DNA from 2 places in the Peribacillus phoenicis genome. Region 2 is predicted to be linked to the other one. Evidence: riboswitches for the same ligand, from Rfam matches in the RefSeq annotation. Region 2 holds a riboswitch; the other holds the start of a gene.
The links. Region 2 has a riboswitch for glycine ahead of ABC374_RS01305 (amino acid permease). Riboswitches for the same ligand answer to the same signal wherever they lie in the genome.

Region 1: linked by a shared signal. The riboswitch ahead of gcvT (glycine cleavage system aminomethyltransferase GcvT) and the one ahead of ABC374_RS01305 (amino acid permease) in region 2 are both predicted to bind glycine.

Annotation. Positions count from the first base shown of each region.
Region 1 is NZ_JBDFMF010000001.1:3,278,970-3,286,773, reverse strand. It holds gene ABC374_RS16050 (DEAD/DEAH box helicase) at 1-1,342, opposite strand, end outside; glycine riboswitch at 1,718-1,805, shown strand; glycine riboswitch at 1,809-1,892, shown strand; gene gcvT (glycine cleavage system aminomethyltransferase GcvT) at 2,031-3,137, shown strand; gene gcvPA (aminomethyl-transferring glycine dehydrogenase subunit GcvPA) at 3,155-4,501, shown strand; gene gcvPB (aminomethyl-transferring glycine dehydrogenase subunit GcvPB) at 4,494-5,951, shown strand; gene ABC374_RS16030 (rhodanese-like domain-containing protein) at 6,091-6,474, opposite strand; gene ABC374_RS16025 (lipoate--protein ligase family protein) at 6,676-7,512, shown strand.
Region 2 is NZ_JBDFMF010000001.1:268,966-276,769, forward strand. It holds gene ABC374_RS01290 (hypothetical protein) at 74-280, shown strand; gene ABC374_RS01295 (sodium:solute symporter family protein) at 405-1,883, opposite strand; gene ABC374_RS01300 (DUF3311 domain-containing protein) at 1,880-2,080, opposite strand; gene ABC374_RS01305 (amino acid permease) at 2,358-3,698, opposite strand; glycine riboswitch at 3,907-3,985, opposite strand; gene ABC374_RS01310 (amino acid permease) at 4,489-5,877, shown strand; gene ABC374_RS01315 (hypothetical protein) at 5,943-6,104, shown strand; gene ABC374_RS01320 (FAD-binding oxidoreductase) at 6,303-7,652, shown strand; gene ABC374_RS01325 (hypothetical protein) at 7,740-7,804, opposite strand, start outside.

The sequences.
Region 1 (7,804 bases), 3.0 Mb from region 2:
GGTCAAAATTAATCAAGTGATGGCAAAACTGAAGGTTTATCCCTTCCCCGCCAGCTTCTGTTGCAATTAATACCTGTATATTCTTTTGGAATAATTCTCGCATCCAATCTTTCTTTCCGCGCTTAAAACCGCCTCGGAAAGGAACTGAAGAAATTCCATTCTGCTGTAGGTACCATTGTAAATATAGCTGAGTCGCCCGATATTCGGTAAAGATAATGACTTTATCATCAATTTTCTTGATCAGTTCCAAAGCTTTTTCAGCCTTGGAGTTCTGAACCGTTTCATTCACTTTAGAAAATAAATCATCAAGCTTTGCCAAAAAGTCAGGGGAAGGCTGATCATATTTAGCTTTCATATTCTTTAATGTATAAAAGACCGCCTCTCTGCTGCTGCATGCTTCCCTTTGGAGAGTGAGAGCCGAAAATGCGCTTCCTTTAGAACCATCCGAAATAGGTTTGAATTTGGAAACGGCATCGTACAATGCTTGTTCCGTTGGAGAAAATTCAATGGTGATGGTCTCTACATGCCGTTTTGTCCATTCAATGCCAGTATCGGCCCGCCGGTTTCGAATCATGACAGTATTGACAAGTTCCTTTAGGTGTTCATCTTCAATTATGTTCCGGCCTTTCCCTTTATACTTTTCCGAAAAAAGTGAGGCATTTCCCAAGTGGCCCGGTTTCAATAACGAAACGAGGTGGAAAATTTCCTCGACTTTATTTTGAATCGGAGTGGCTGTCAGGAGTAAACAAAATTTCTTTTTCAGATTTTGGACGAATTCATAGTTCTTTGTCTTATTATTTTTAAGTTTATGAGCTTCATCAATAATGATGAAGTCGTATTCCTGCTTGAAAATGATATCTCGATGTGGAGCGCGTTTGGCTGTATCAATGGATGAAATGACCACATCACAGGAGTCCCAAACATAACTTTTTCTCTGAACGACTGCCGGTATATGAAACTTGGTATTCAATTCAAAAGCCCATTGTGTGACAAGGGAAGCCGGAACAAGGATCAAAACTTTTTTTACAAGGCCCCTAATCATATACTCTTTTAGTATCAATCCAGCTTCAATTGTTTTTCCGAGCCCTACCTCATCAGCTAAAATGGCCTTTCCATTCATCTTTTCCACCACTTGCTTGGCTGCTTCCAATTGATGCGGAAGCGGGGTTAACTGCGGAAGGTGCTTGGGCGCCTGTAAACCTTCAAAATCAGGGATGATAAGATTTTCCTCCATTTGAACCGCCAGCTTATAAAGCTCCCAATTCCCCCATGGACCGTCATTTTCCATCTTTTGCAGAAACTCGTCAGTCCATTCAGAATTAAAGGATATATTGATTTTCATAGAAATAACTCCCTCTTAAATCATAATTTCCTTAATAAAAGGTCAAAACCCGAACATTTCATATGTGAAGTAAGAAAAATATTTCTCTTCAAAAGATATTGCAGAGATAAGTTTCTTAGGGTAGGATATAAGTATATTTAGAAAATTCCAATTTCCAAACGCTACAAAGAATCTTTGTACATCGATTTGCAGTTCGCGTTTTCTTAGTATGGGCTATAGGCTCCTAATTTATCCAAGATTACTGAAGGAGACCAATCAAACGGTTTCTGAAGTTTCAGGAGAATTGGCAGAGAATGCATTCCACGATGCTCAGGGGTTTTACCGATGCTTGGTGGCTTATTCGCTTCCTTTCATTGGTAGACCATTTATATGCGGGTGAAGATAAGGGGAGAGACTACGGATGTAGCGCCGAAGGAGCAAACTTAGCAGTGAATCTCTCAGGCAAAAGAACTCTTATTGGACGCAACTCTGGAGAGCGCCGCCCATTTTGGGACGGCCACCAAAGGGGAAAACCTATTACATAGGTAAACTTTCAGGTTTCAGGACAGAGAAAAAGCTCAAACGGGCTTTCTCTGTCCTTTTTTGTGCTTTTTTCACATCATGAATCAGGAAATATCTGATGCGTAATGACAAGAAGCTTTTGATAATGAAGCCAATTAATTAAAAAAAATCTGAAGGGGGTCATTTTTTGACCAATTTAAAAAGAACACCACTATTTGAGGTTTATCGTGAATACGGAGGTAAAACGATTGATTTTGGCGGCTGGGAACTTCCTGTCCAATTTTCGGGTATAAAGGACGAACATGAAGCCGTACGAACAAAAGCGGGGTTATTCGATGTTTCCCATATGGGTGAAGTCGATGTTAAGGGTCCCGGAAGCCTTTCCTTTTTACAGAAGATGCTGACCAATGATATATCAAAGCTGCAACAGGGCGGTGCCCAATATACCGCCATGTGTTATGAAAACGGAGGCACGGTCGATGATCTTATCGTGTATAAAAGGGCTGAGGACGACTATCTGCTCGTGGTCAATGCAGCGAATACAGAAAAAGATTTCAATTGGCTGCAAGCTAATTTAACGGAAGATGTCCAAATTACGAATGTATCGAGTGACTATACACAGCTGGCACTTCAAGGACCAGCTGCAGAGAAGATATTACAAAAACTATCGGGAAATACTGCCTTAAGTGAAATAGGATTTTTCAAGTTCAAGGAAAATGTCATGATTAACGGCATCTCCACGCTGGTATCCCGTACTGGGTACACTGGTGAGGATGGCTTTGAGATATATAGTGACAGTGAAAATGGTCCTGCCCTTTGGAAGGCGATTATGGATGCCGGAAACGAAGAGGGGGTTCAGCCGATTGGTTTAGGTGCTCGTGATACCCTGCGTTTTGAAGCGAAACTGCCGCTGTATGGGCAGGAGCTTTCAGCGGACATCACCCCGATAGAAGCCGGGATTGGTTTTGCAGTAAAAGTGGATAAGGAAGTTGATTTTTTCGGGAAAGCCGTTCTTGCTGAGCAAAAGGAGAAAGGAGCTTCCCGCAAGCTTGTGGGAATTGAAATGATTGACCGTGGCATTCCACGTCATGGGTATAAGGTCTACAGCGGTGATAAAGTCATTGGCGAGGTCACGACCGGTACCCAATCACCAACGTTGAAGAAAAACGTGGGTTTGGTACTTATCGATAAGGAATTTTCGGTGCTGGATGCGGAAGTCGAAGTGGAAATCCGTTCCAAACGTTTGAAAGCCGTTATAATACAAACACCTTTTTATAAAAAACCACGTAAATAGAGGGGAATGGTCATTAGATGAAACATCGTTATTTACCCATGACAGAGCAAGATAAACAAGAAATGCTGAAAGCGATAGGGGTATCCACTGCTGAAGAACTTTTCAGTGATATCCCTGAAAGCGTTCGTTTTCAAGGAGAATACGATATCAAGCCTGCTAAATCTGAACCTGCATTAATGAAAGAATTATCAAGGCTTGCTGCCAAGAATGCGGACCTTAAAAACTATGCTTCCTTCCTTGGTGCGGGTGTCTATGACCATTACGCGCCGGTCATCGTCGATCATGTTCTATCCCGTTCTGAATTTTACACGGCTTATACACCCTATCAGCCTGAAATTTCACAGGGGGAGCTTCAGGCCATCTTTGAATATCAAACGATGATATGTGAATTGACGGGCATGGATGTGGCTAACTCCTCCATGTATGACGGCGGAACAGCGCTGGCTGAAGCAGCCATGCTTGCTTCAGGCCAGACACGACGCAAAAAGATTCTCATTTCAGGAGCCGTTCATCCTGAATCAAGAGAAGTCGTTAAGACATATGCGAAAGGGCAACGCGTGGAAGTGATCGAAATTCCTTTTAAAGACGGTGTGACGGACTTAGCTGCTTTAAGGGAATTGGCGAATGAGGACATTGCAGGAGTGATCGTGCAATATCCGAACTTTTTTGGCCGCATCGAGCCATTGAAAGAAATGGAGGAAATCATTCATGGCGTCAAGTCGATGTTTATCGTTTCCAGTAATCCGCTTGCATTGGGAGCATTGACATCCCCTGGTGCACTTGGTGCAGATATCGTAACGGGGGATGCTCAGCCATTCGGCATTCCAGCGGCATTCGGTGGACCTCATTGTGGATATTTTGCCGTTACTAATAAACTTGTTCGGAAAGTTCCGGGCCGACTCGTCGGTCAAACAGTGGATGAAAATGGTAAACGGGGATTTGTACTGACGCTTCAAGCTCGTGAACAGCACATTCGCCGTGACAAAGCCACATCCAACATTTGTTCCAATCAAGCTTTGAATGCGTTGGCAGCTTCTGTTGCAATGACCGCGCTTGGGAAAAAGGGTGTCAAAGAAATGGCCGTGCAAAATATTCAAAAAGCTCATTATGCGAAAAAAGCAATTATGGCAAAAGGGGTGGAAGTGATATTCGATGGTCCTTCGTTCAATGAATTTGTCATTAAACTGCCTGCTTCGTTTTCAGAAATCAATAAAAACCTTTTTGAAAAAGGGATGATCGGTGGCTTTGATTTAGGGACGGTTTATCCTGAGCTGAAAGACCATATGCTGGTTGCGGTAACTGAACTTAGAACAAAAGAAGAAATTGATGCACTTGCGCAGGAATTGGGGGATCAACATGAATAATCAAGATCAATCACTCATTTTTGAAATCAGTACTTCCGGTCGAATCGGGTACAGTCTGCCAGAAATGGATGTTGCAACTATTCCGCTCGAAGAAATTCTTCCTGCCGACTACATCCGTGAAGAAGAGGCAGAACTGCCTGAGGTGTCCGAACTGGATATCATGCGTCACTATACAGCACTCTCCAAACGGAATCATGGGGTGGATTCGGGTTTTTATCCGCTGGGTTCATGCACGATGAAATATAATCCGAAAATAAATGAAAACGTGGCACGCTTCAACGGCTTTGCCCATATCCATCCATATCAAGATCCGGCTACCGTTCAGGGAGCATTGGGACTCTTATTTGATTTGCAGGAACACTTAACGGAAATCACCGGGATGGACCAAGTGACATTACAGCCTGCAGCAGGTGCACATGGTGAGTGGACAGGGTTAATGATGATTCGCGCTTTTCACGAAGCGAATGGCGATACAGAACGGACGAAAGTGATTGTACCTGATTCTGCACACGGTACGAATCCTGCCTCTGCCACTGTTGCCGGACTTGAAACGATTACAGTAAAATCCGATGAAAATGGATTAGTCGACCTTGAAGATTTAAAGCGTGTTGTCGGACCTGATACGGCGGCCTTGATGCTGACGAACCCTAATACATTGGGATTGTTTGAAGAAAACATTTTGGAAATGGCACAACTTGTCCATGATGCAGGTGGGAAGCTTTATTATGACGGAGCCAATCTGAATGCAGTCCTATCAAAAGCACGCCCGGGTGACATGGGCTTTGATGTGGTTCACTTAAATCTCCATAAAACATTCACAGGCCCGCATGGCGGCGGCGGTCCGGGTTCTGGTCCTGTAGGTGTGAAGTCCGACTTGATTCCTTACTTGCCTAAACCTCTTATAGTCAAGCAAGGTGAGCAATTCGTCCTTGATTATGATCGTCCGCAATCCATTGGCAGGGTAAAACCTTATTATGGTAATTTCGGAATAAACGTGAGGGCATATACGTACATTCGTTCAATGGGTCCTGATGGCCTTAAAGCCGTCACAGAGAACGCGGTCATCAATGCCAATTATATGATGCGCAAGTTGGAACCTTATTTTGACCTGCCATATAATCGTCATTGTAAGCATGAATTCGTATTAAGCGGACGCCGGCAAAAGAAATTGGGGGTAAGGACTCTCGATATAGCTAAAAGATTGCTGGATTTCGGGTATCATCCTCCAACCATTTACTTCCCGTTGAACGTGGAAGAAGGAATGATGATAGAACCGACTGAAACCGAGTCAAAAGAAACGCTGGATTCGTTCATCGATGCGATGATCCAGATTGCCAAGGAAGCGGAAGAAACCCCGGAAATCGTTCAGGAAGCTCCGCATACAACCGTTATAAAGCGGCTTGATGAAACTCTTGCTGCAAGAAAACCCGTTTTGCGTTATCAAGCCTAGATTAGTAGCTTACACGAAAAAAATCCCTGCCTGCCGGCGGGGATTTTTCATGTTTATGTAAGTTTCCATTAAAGTCCAACAGTTGACTTTCTTTTACTTGAGCTATGGAATTAAAAAGAGCCCATGCCGAGATGGGGTCTTATTTCTTTGCTTTGATTTTCCCGGTCCACATCTTGAAACCGCCCTTTAAGTGAAAAAGTTCCCTGTAGCCCTTTTTGTATAGCATGGCTGCAGCTCTGCCGCTGATGATTTCGCTTTGAGCGTACAAATATACAGGCTTGTCCGGCCTAATTTCGACCAAGCGTGTTTTCATTTGAGTCATAGGGATGTTTCTTGCGCCTAAGATATGACCATTATCGAAATCATTCGGTTCCCGCACATCGATTAGCTGCACTTTTCTGTAGTTAGCGATAAATTCGTCCTGTGTTAGTGTTTTAACGATTTTACGCTGGCGGTACCAATTAAAAAGTGAATACGCAATAACCACTCCTAAGATGATGAGCAGTGTATATAATATTTCCAAACATAAAAACTCCCTTCTACCTTAACGAATACAGACAATCCTTATTATATAATTGCTTTACCCAATAATCAAAAAGAATTTTCATCAAATTCTTCATGACTTGATAGCACTTTCTTTTTTAGAGTGTTAAAGTCTGTTAAACTACTACATGTGAGTTTTTTGTGGGGGATTGAAAAACGTCTATCGAAACGAGGGGTAAGGATGACTAAAGAAAAATGGGGTTTTATAGATTCGGGGTATTGTTCACCGGCTTTTAATATGGCGCTGGACGAAGCCCTGTTAAACTGGCAAAGCAAAGGGGAAATTCCGCCGATCATACGCTTTTACGGCTGGGATCCAGCGACATTGTCGATCGGTTATTTTCAAAAGGCAGAAGCGGAGATTGATCTGGAAGAGGTCAAAAGGCAGGGCCTTGGTTTTGTTCGCAGGCCGACAGGAGGACGAGCGGTCCTGCACGAGCATGAATTGACTTATAGCGTAATCGTTCCAGAATCCTATCCGGGAATGCCAACCACCGTTACTGAAGCTTATCGTGTCATTTCTGAAGGAATATTAATGGGGTTCAGGAATCTGGGATTGGATGCTTATTTTGCCGTGCCTCGAAGCGAACAGGAAAAAGCGGCTTTAAAATCGCCCAGGTCTTCCGTCTGCTTTGATGCTCCTAGCTGGTATGAACTGGTCGTTGAGGGCAGGAAGGTCGCTGGCAGCGCTCAAACCAGGCAAAAAGGCGTCATCCTTCAGCACGGGTCCATTTTGCTTGAGCTTGATGATGATAAGCTCTTTAGCGTATTTAAATTCTCAAATGACAGGGTTAAAGAGAGAATGCAAAAAAACTTAAAAAACAAAGCTGTGGCCATAAATGAGATTGCCGGGAGAAAGATAACCATCCCTGAAGCGAAAGAAGCTTTTGAAAAAGGTTTTGCCGAAGGACTTTCGGTCGATTTAGAGCCATACGTCCTCACCGAAAAGCAATTGCTGGAAGTGAAGGCCATTGCAGAAAGCAAATATGAAAGCGATGAATGGAATTTCATGAGATAGAGGAAGCATAATTAGAGTGGAAATAAAAAAGTTTTTTCAGATTTGTTTGATCGAATAACACATCCCTTGCAGGGATAAGCCCTAAAAGGGATGGGGAAAAAGCAAGGTCCAAATTAATTGAAATCTGATGAAAAATTATTGTAAATCGACATTTTCCTCCCTTTTGCTAACTATATTAATTGATTTAACGTTTGACAAAATTAAAAGTTATTCAAATCAAACACAATATATAGTAGTTGAAATATTTAATGCAACACTATATGTTGATTTTTGAGTTTCGCTATGATAAATT
Region 2 (7,804 bases):
TGACAATAAATGTAGATTATTCCCAATAAAAATGCTATTATTTGTAAAATATATAATATGAGGCGGAATGTAAATGTCAAATAGATCTCAGTTCGGTGTTATCCTGATTTTAATAGCTTTCGTAATATCGATTACCTTTTGCTTTAATCCGGAAGCCTTATTAAGAGGTGGATATGACTTAGCTATTGATGGCCTGGTAGTATCCAGAACCTTGATGATTATTTTTTCATTGTATTTATTAGTTAAAATAGGGGATTTGTTTATAAACAGAAAAGATTAATAGTCTAAAATGAGACTTCCTATAATCAATCTTGAGAAAAAGGACATTATGCTTTGGATGTCGATAATAAGGAAGGCTCAGTCTTTTGACTGAGCCTTCCGATGTTTATTATCCAAAATAACCTTCATATATCGTTAACAGATTTAGGTTCCAACTGAACCGCGTGCTTTCTGAAAGCAAGACTTACCGTCATCATCACAATGAAATTGACTGCCAATGCGATGATTCCCACATTCAAATCTTTCGCTGCTTGTGGCAAGGATGGAAACAAGGTCCCTATTGTCGATTGACTGAGTGTAATGCAGATTACGATGGCCAATCCGGTAATGATGCCGGCGATTGCGCCAAATTTATTGATCGGATTGTTCCTTTTCAGACTAAAGAGAAGGGACGGGAAAAGCTGTGTGATGAGACTGTATCCCATAAGAATTAATGCCGACATCGTTTCGCCGCCGTTTAAGGTGAAGTAGACGGCTATAAGGGCAATGACTGGAACAAGGAACTTTGCCAATCGTACAACATGGCGATCGGATACTGCAGGTGCAAATTCCTTATAGACGTTTTTCGCGAGCAGTGTAGCGACGCTCATCAAAAGCATGGATCCCGGCACCAATGCGGTCAACAATCCAGCTCCGCCGATTATGCCTATAAACCATGGATCAAAGGTCTCGATCGAAAGGCGCAGCAATGAGAGGTCTGCATCTGCCCCAACGAGTCCGGGCACTTTCAATATAGCTGTAAACCCAACGAAAAAGACGAATAACAGCATGAGTGTATATAATGGGCTGATAATGGCATTTTTTCGAAATACCTTGCCGCTGCGTGCTGAATAAACAGCGCTGAAAACCTGGGGCCACATATAGAAACCGAATACGAGCAATATTACCGTGGAGATGAACCATGATACGCTAAGTCCCTGATCTGGGAACTTTAGAAAACCAGGCTTGGCCGCATCAATCGCTTCAAACATCGGCTGAAATCCGCCAAAGTAATGAATCGGCAGATAAATCCCCAAAAATCCTATTATGGCGACCATCATGATATCTTTAATGACCGCTGTCCAAACTGATCCGTGTATACCGGAGATCATCACATAAATGGTAAGGCTGATCGCCCCCATCCAAACTGCCTCAGACATAGAGATGGCACCATAAGATGCTTCTGAGACAATGATCCCCAATCCTTTCAGCTGCACGACGATCACTGGAATCATCGACACCACACCGACAAGCGCAGCCAAAATTCCTAAACCGGGACTCTTATATTTGCTTACAAAGAAATCGGATTGAGACATCAGTTTATTTTCCTTGGCATATCTCCAAATTTCCGGCAGGAGCCAATAGGATAATACGTAAGACAAAGTAATGTAAATTAGAACATATAGAGCGGGTGCGCCCTTGCCATAAGCCCAGCCGCTGCCGCCAAGGAAGGAGAAGGTCGTATAGATTTCCCCGGCCATCAGCAGAAAGACGAATATCGCACCAAAACCGCGTCCGCCCACCGTCCATTGTTCCAAGTCCATATCTTTTCCTTTTGAAGAGCGTATGCCTAAAAATATCGATAGAAGTAAAAATGCTAAAATGATTAAGAGAGCAATATTCATTCCTGGTCACCTTCCCGATTCCTGGGATCCAGCTTATACATGATGCCGAGTATGGCAGAGGTAAGGACCACCCACATAGCCATCCAGAACATATTGAAAGGCATCCCTAATACATATGGTTCTATTTTATTAACAAAAGGCAGAAATCCTAGTATGCCTATAAAAGGAACTAGAGTAAGAATATATATAATCTTCATTAAACAACCCCCTCTGTTTTAAATAAAGTGAAACGCCCACCAATGGTGGTTTATTCTTTAATGCCACTGATGGATGGGTGAACCAAACCGGGATGAAAAATTCATACATGACGGAAAAGGTCCGATAATATATATTAGCTTACACTATTTTGATATAAAATTTAATGCAGTTGCCTGATATATTTGAGCAACTGTGCGCAGACAGCCGAACCCTGATATGTTCATAAGACAGATAAAGCCTTGAATTCATATTGAGTTCAAGGCTTTTTTCCTTTAGCTATCTTTTTTTCCGATAGTTATATAGTATCACCAAGAGGATGAACCAGATTGGGGTCAAGAGCAGTGATAGTCGTGTAGCTTCAGCGAATAGCATAACAATAAGGATGAACAGGAATAATCCTAAAATGACGTAATTGACAAAAGGTGTAAAAGGAGCCTTGAAAGTCGATTCGGCTCTTAGGTCAGGCCTTGTTTTCGAATATTTGATATGGGAGATCAAGATAATGCTCCATACCCATATGAAACAGATGGCACTGATGGTCGTCACGACAGTAAATGCCTGTTCCGGTATCAGCTTGCTTAATAATGCCCCTATTGATACAACGATTGTGGATGTTAATAAGGCATTGCCCGGAACAGCCTGTTTATTTAATTTTTCCAGTTTAGCAGGGGCTTCGCCATTCCTGCTTAACGTATAAAGTATTCGGCTCGTTGAAAATAAACCGCTGTTGCATGCAGAAGCAGCGGAAGTCAAAACGACGAAGTTGATGATCCCTGCAGCGACAGGAATGCCGATTAACGCAAAGACCTCTACAAATGGGCTGCTCGTGGCATCCAGTTGTGTCCATGGGTTGACGCAGAGAATGACGAATAGTGCACCAACATAGAAAAGTAAAATCCGGACAGGGATTTTATTGATGGCAGATGGAATGTTCTTTCTCGGGTTTGCCGTTTCTGCTGCGGAAACCCCGACCAATTCGACACCGACAAATGAGAAGACGACCAGTTGTAAAGATAACAGGAATCCGGAAATGCCATTGGGGAACATGCCCCCATGATTCCATAGGTTCGTTAGGGAAACCGTTCCGGTATTGGTATTGAAGCCGATGATCAAAAGGATGATTCCCACGATGATCAAGGCGATGATCGTGATTACTTTAATGATGGCAAACCAGAATTCCAATTCACCAAATAATTTAACGGTCAATAGGTTCAATCCTAAAAGAATGACCAGGCATATTAGAGCCGGAATCCATTGAGGGATATCGAACCAATATTGTATATAGACGCCGACAGCTATGATATCGGCCATTGCGGTCATGATCCAACAGAACCAATATGTCCAACCTGTCACGAAGCCTGCCCATGGACCGACATATTCGGTTGCAAATTCAGTGAATGATGCATACCCTGCATTGGATAAGAGCAATTCACCTAGTGCCCTCATCACAAAAAACAAGGCAATCCCTATTATCAGATAGGAAAATAAAATAGAAGGACCTGCCAATTGTATGGCTTTTCCGGAACCTAAAAATAATCCGGTGCCAATGGTTCCTCCTATTGCAATCAGTTGTACATGTCTATTTTTTAAATCTCTTTTTAATTCTTGTTTAGCCAATTCCTACGCCCCCGTTTTTTTATAGTCTTAGTAGTGAATGAGTTTACCTGCATGGTCTTGGAGAGAGGGACGTGATTTTTTCGTCCAGCTTGCCTTTCCCATTGGTTTTAAAGCTGTTGTTTTTAGTCCAACCACAAAATGGACAATAAAAAAAAGAGATTGGATAATACCAATCTCTTAAAGGGTTCAGAATAACAATTTTATCATTCGTTACTCTTCTGTCCTTTTGCCTGAGATTGTGAATCCTTCGGCGCTGCATCTTGTACAGTCTCTCCAGAAGCTGCTCCTGCTATAGTGTCATCCATAGCATTCATCGCTTGCTTGTATGCGGTTGTGAATAAATGTCGTCAGTGATAATCTACCACTGCTGAATCATTCATTATGCTTATAAAATAATATTGGAATTCTATCATCTATTTTTCGGTAGGTCAACAAGTTTTTTTGAAGTGAAAAAGGCAATATCTGCAGTTTTATAGTGATCTTAATTTTTATTAAGGTACTTGAAAAATTTATTTTTTGGATGATCACTATTATGAAATATTGATCATCATTTTTTTGAAATGATATTTTTAGATTAGGGAAATTGCCAAGATATATTTGGCAACTGTTTATTTCAAAAATACAATTGTATTTTTACAGAATATTTACTATTATAAGATAAGAAAACATAATTGAAGTGTTATTGATATTTTTTCTTCGATAGAGCATTTCTAATCGCAATAATTAATAGAGAGTCGTTCGTGGTAAGGATAGAAAAGCATTACCGATATTGCATCTGGGGGAGTTAAACATGTCGAACAAGGAATTAAAGAGAGGGCTGGAAGCACGTCACATTCAAATGATAGCTTTGGGCGGAACCATCGGTGTCGGGTTATTCATGGGATCGGCGAGCACGATCAAATGGACCGGGCCCTCTGTAATGCTTGCTTATGCCATCGCAGGTATTTTTATATTTTTCATCATGCGTTCCATGGGTGAGATGCTATATTTAGAACCGACTACAGGTTCATTTGCAACCTTTGCGAGCAGCTATATACATCCTTTGGCAGGTTATATGACTGCTTGGAGCAATTGGTTTCAATGGGTAATCGTCGGAATGTCCGAAATCATCGCGGTTGGGTTGTATATGCAATATTGGTTCCCGGAGTTACCGGCCTGGATACCAGGTGTGGTCGCCATGATCATCTTGGGGGCGGCCAACCTCATTTCCGTCAAATCCTTCGGGGAATTTGAATTCTGGTTTGCGCTTATAAAAATCATAACGATTGTATTGATGATCGTTGCCGGCGTTGGCCTTATCTTCTTTGGAATAGGGAATGGCGGGGATGCGATTGGATTATCGAATCTTTGGGAAAATGGCGGCTTCTTTACGGGAGGCTGGACAGGATTCTTCTTTGCGCTTTCCCTTGTCGTGGCATCCTATCAAGGCGTTGAGCTTATCGGCATCACAGCCGGAGAAGCGAAAGATCCAACGAAGACCGTAACAAAAGCGATCCAGTCGATCATATGGCGCATTTTAATTTTCTATATTGGCGCCATATTCGTCATCGTGACAGTCTTCCCTTGGGATCAACTGGATGACTTAGGAAGCCCATTCGTTTCAACCTTTGCAAAAATAGGTATCACAGCAGCAGCAGGAATCATCAATTTTGTCGTAATCACTGCGGCAATGTCTGGATGCAACAGTGGTATTTTCAGTGCAGGGCGTATGCTTTACACACTTGCATTGAATGGCCAAGCTCCGAAAATCTTTGCTAAAGTATCTAAAAATGGAGTGCCGGCATATTGCACGATCGCTGTACTTTTAGGATTGGGCATCGGGGTTATCCTGAATTACCTTGCACCGCCGCAATTATTCCTTTATGTGTACAGTGCGAGTGTATTGCCTGGGATGATTCCATGGTTTGTCTTACTTATCAGTGAGCTTAAATTCAGAAAAGTAAATGCCGCTGAAATGGAGAAGCATCCGTTCAAGATGCCGTTGGCCCCTTTCAGTAACTATTCGACAATAGCCTTTTTACTGATGGTGCTGGTCGGTATGTGGATCAATCCTAGTACAAGGATTTCCTTGGTTGTCGGAATCGTTTTCCTAGGTTTGGTCGTGGCAAGTTATTACATCCTGAAAATGGATAAACGAACACCATTGGATGTTAAATCCGATGATGAAATTTCGGGATAAGCAACTCTATTGGAAAGCCCTTCTCTTAATTCGAGAAGGGCTTTTTTGTCTTTGGTGATCAATTGTTGGAATTCACGAGTAAATCAGCGGAATTCACGAGTAAACCAGCGAAATTCACGAGTAAACCAGCGAAATTCACGAGTAAAACGGCAAAACTCACGAGTAAACAAGTGAAACTCACGAGTAAAACGGCGAAACTCATGAGTAAACCAGCGAAACTCGAGTAAATCAATGGAATTCACGAGTAAATCGTCGAAACTCACGAGTAAAGCTACGAAACTAGAGTAAACCAGCGAAATTCATGAGTAAAGCTAATTAGACCCCGTAACAAGGGATGCCAGCGGTGGGTCGCTTATGGAATGTGTCTTCCTGACAGATTTTTTCATAGGATGTAACATCATCTTACCCGAGGAAGGGGTTATATTTTGGAAAGAACAAAGCTTACCGGGCGGGTCGTTACACCTAATGATGCTGAGTATGAGCATGCCAGGATAAATAATAACTTAAGTTTTTCTAAATTCCCAAAGGTCATTGTGTTTTGTCAAAATTCCAATGATGTGTTGAATTCATTGAAGTGGGCCCGGGAAAATCATACACCTTTCCGGGTTAGGAGCGGCAGGCATAGTTATGAGAATTTTTCATTAGTGAATGGCGGTCTAATCATTGATATAAGTGAAATGTACAATATCAAGGTCAACCGTGAAAAAATGATTGCAAAAATCGAAGCAGGAGCTGATTTAGGTCAAGTATATAATATGCTATGGAAGTATGGCACGACGATTCCGGCTGGGACCGAAAGCGGTGTTGGTCTTGTAGGCCTTACGCTTGGCGGTGGAATAGGTATGTTATCGAGACGCTTTGGACTTACTTGTGACAATTTGCTTGAAATAGAAATGGTAAGGGCGTGCGGAAAGAGAAGCGCCAAACTCATTAAAGCAAATAGGAAAATTAATAGTGATTTATTTTGGGCATGCTGCGGGGGAGGAGGGGGAAACTTTGGCATAGTCACTTCTCTTACCTTCAGGGTACACCCCGTATCAAGGGTATCGATTTTCTCCGTCACATGGGGATGGGAAGATTTTGAAGCGGTGTTTGAAGCCTGGCAGGATTGGGCCCCTCAAGTTGAAGAGTGTTTAACTTCAGAAATCGAATTCAAGTCAAAGGAAGTAAACCAAATTATCGCTCAAGGTGAATTTGTTGGGCCATCATATAGGTTGCAGCAGCTTCTAAAGCCTTTGACGAGAGCAGGTTCTCCAGCAAATATCATGATAAAGGAAGTTCCGTACATTGATGCTGTGCAATTCTTTAATGATCCAAGTGGAAATCGACCGGCCCATCGCAAGCGGTCGGGGTCTTTCATAGAAAAACCTTTTCAACGGCAAGCAATCTTGACGATGAAGCATTTTTTGGAAAACGTTCCAAATGAAAATGCAGCCATTTGGCACCAATCCTTAGGAGGGGCCGCTGGCCGTGTGGCCCCAAATGAAACGGCTTTTTATTATCGGGATGCCATCATCGCCCAGGAGTATCTGGCTACATGGACGAATCCAGAAGAAGAGCGGCAAAACATCCATTGGATTAAAGAACTTAAATGCGCTTTGTCACCATATACTACAGGTGACTACGTGAATTGGCCGGATATCCTCATCGAAGATTGGCCAACTGCGTACTATGGAGAAAATTTTAAGCGGCTTCGGGAAGTGAAAACGAGATATGATCCGTACAATACGTTTAAATTCCCTCAAAGTATACCGCCTTTAAAGAAGTGGGTCTGAAAAAGCTTGGATGCACCAAAAACATTCGTTATTAAAAGGCCTATTCCTCAATTGGGATAGGCCAGTTTTATTTTCATTTTCCCAAAATCATTCCGCTTGCTGAGCTTGTACTGCACTGTAAACCTGATTTACGGAAGACTGGGCTTGCGCGA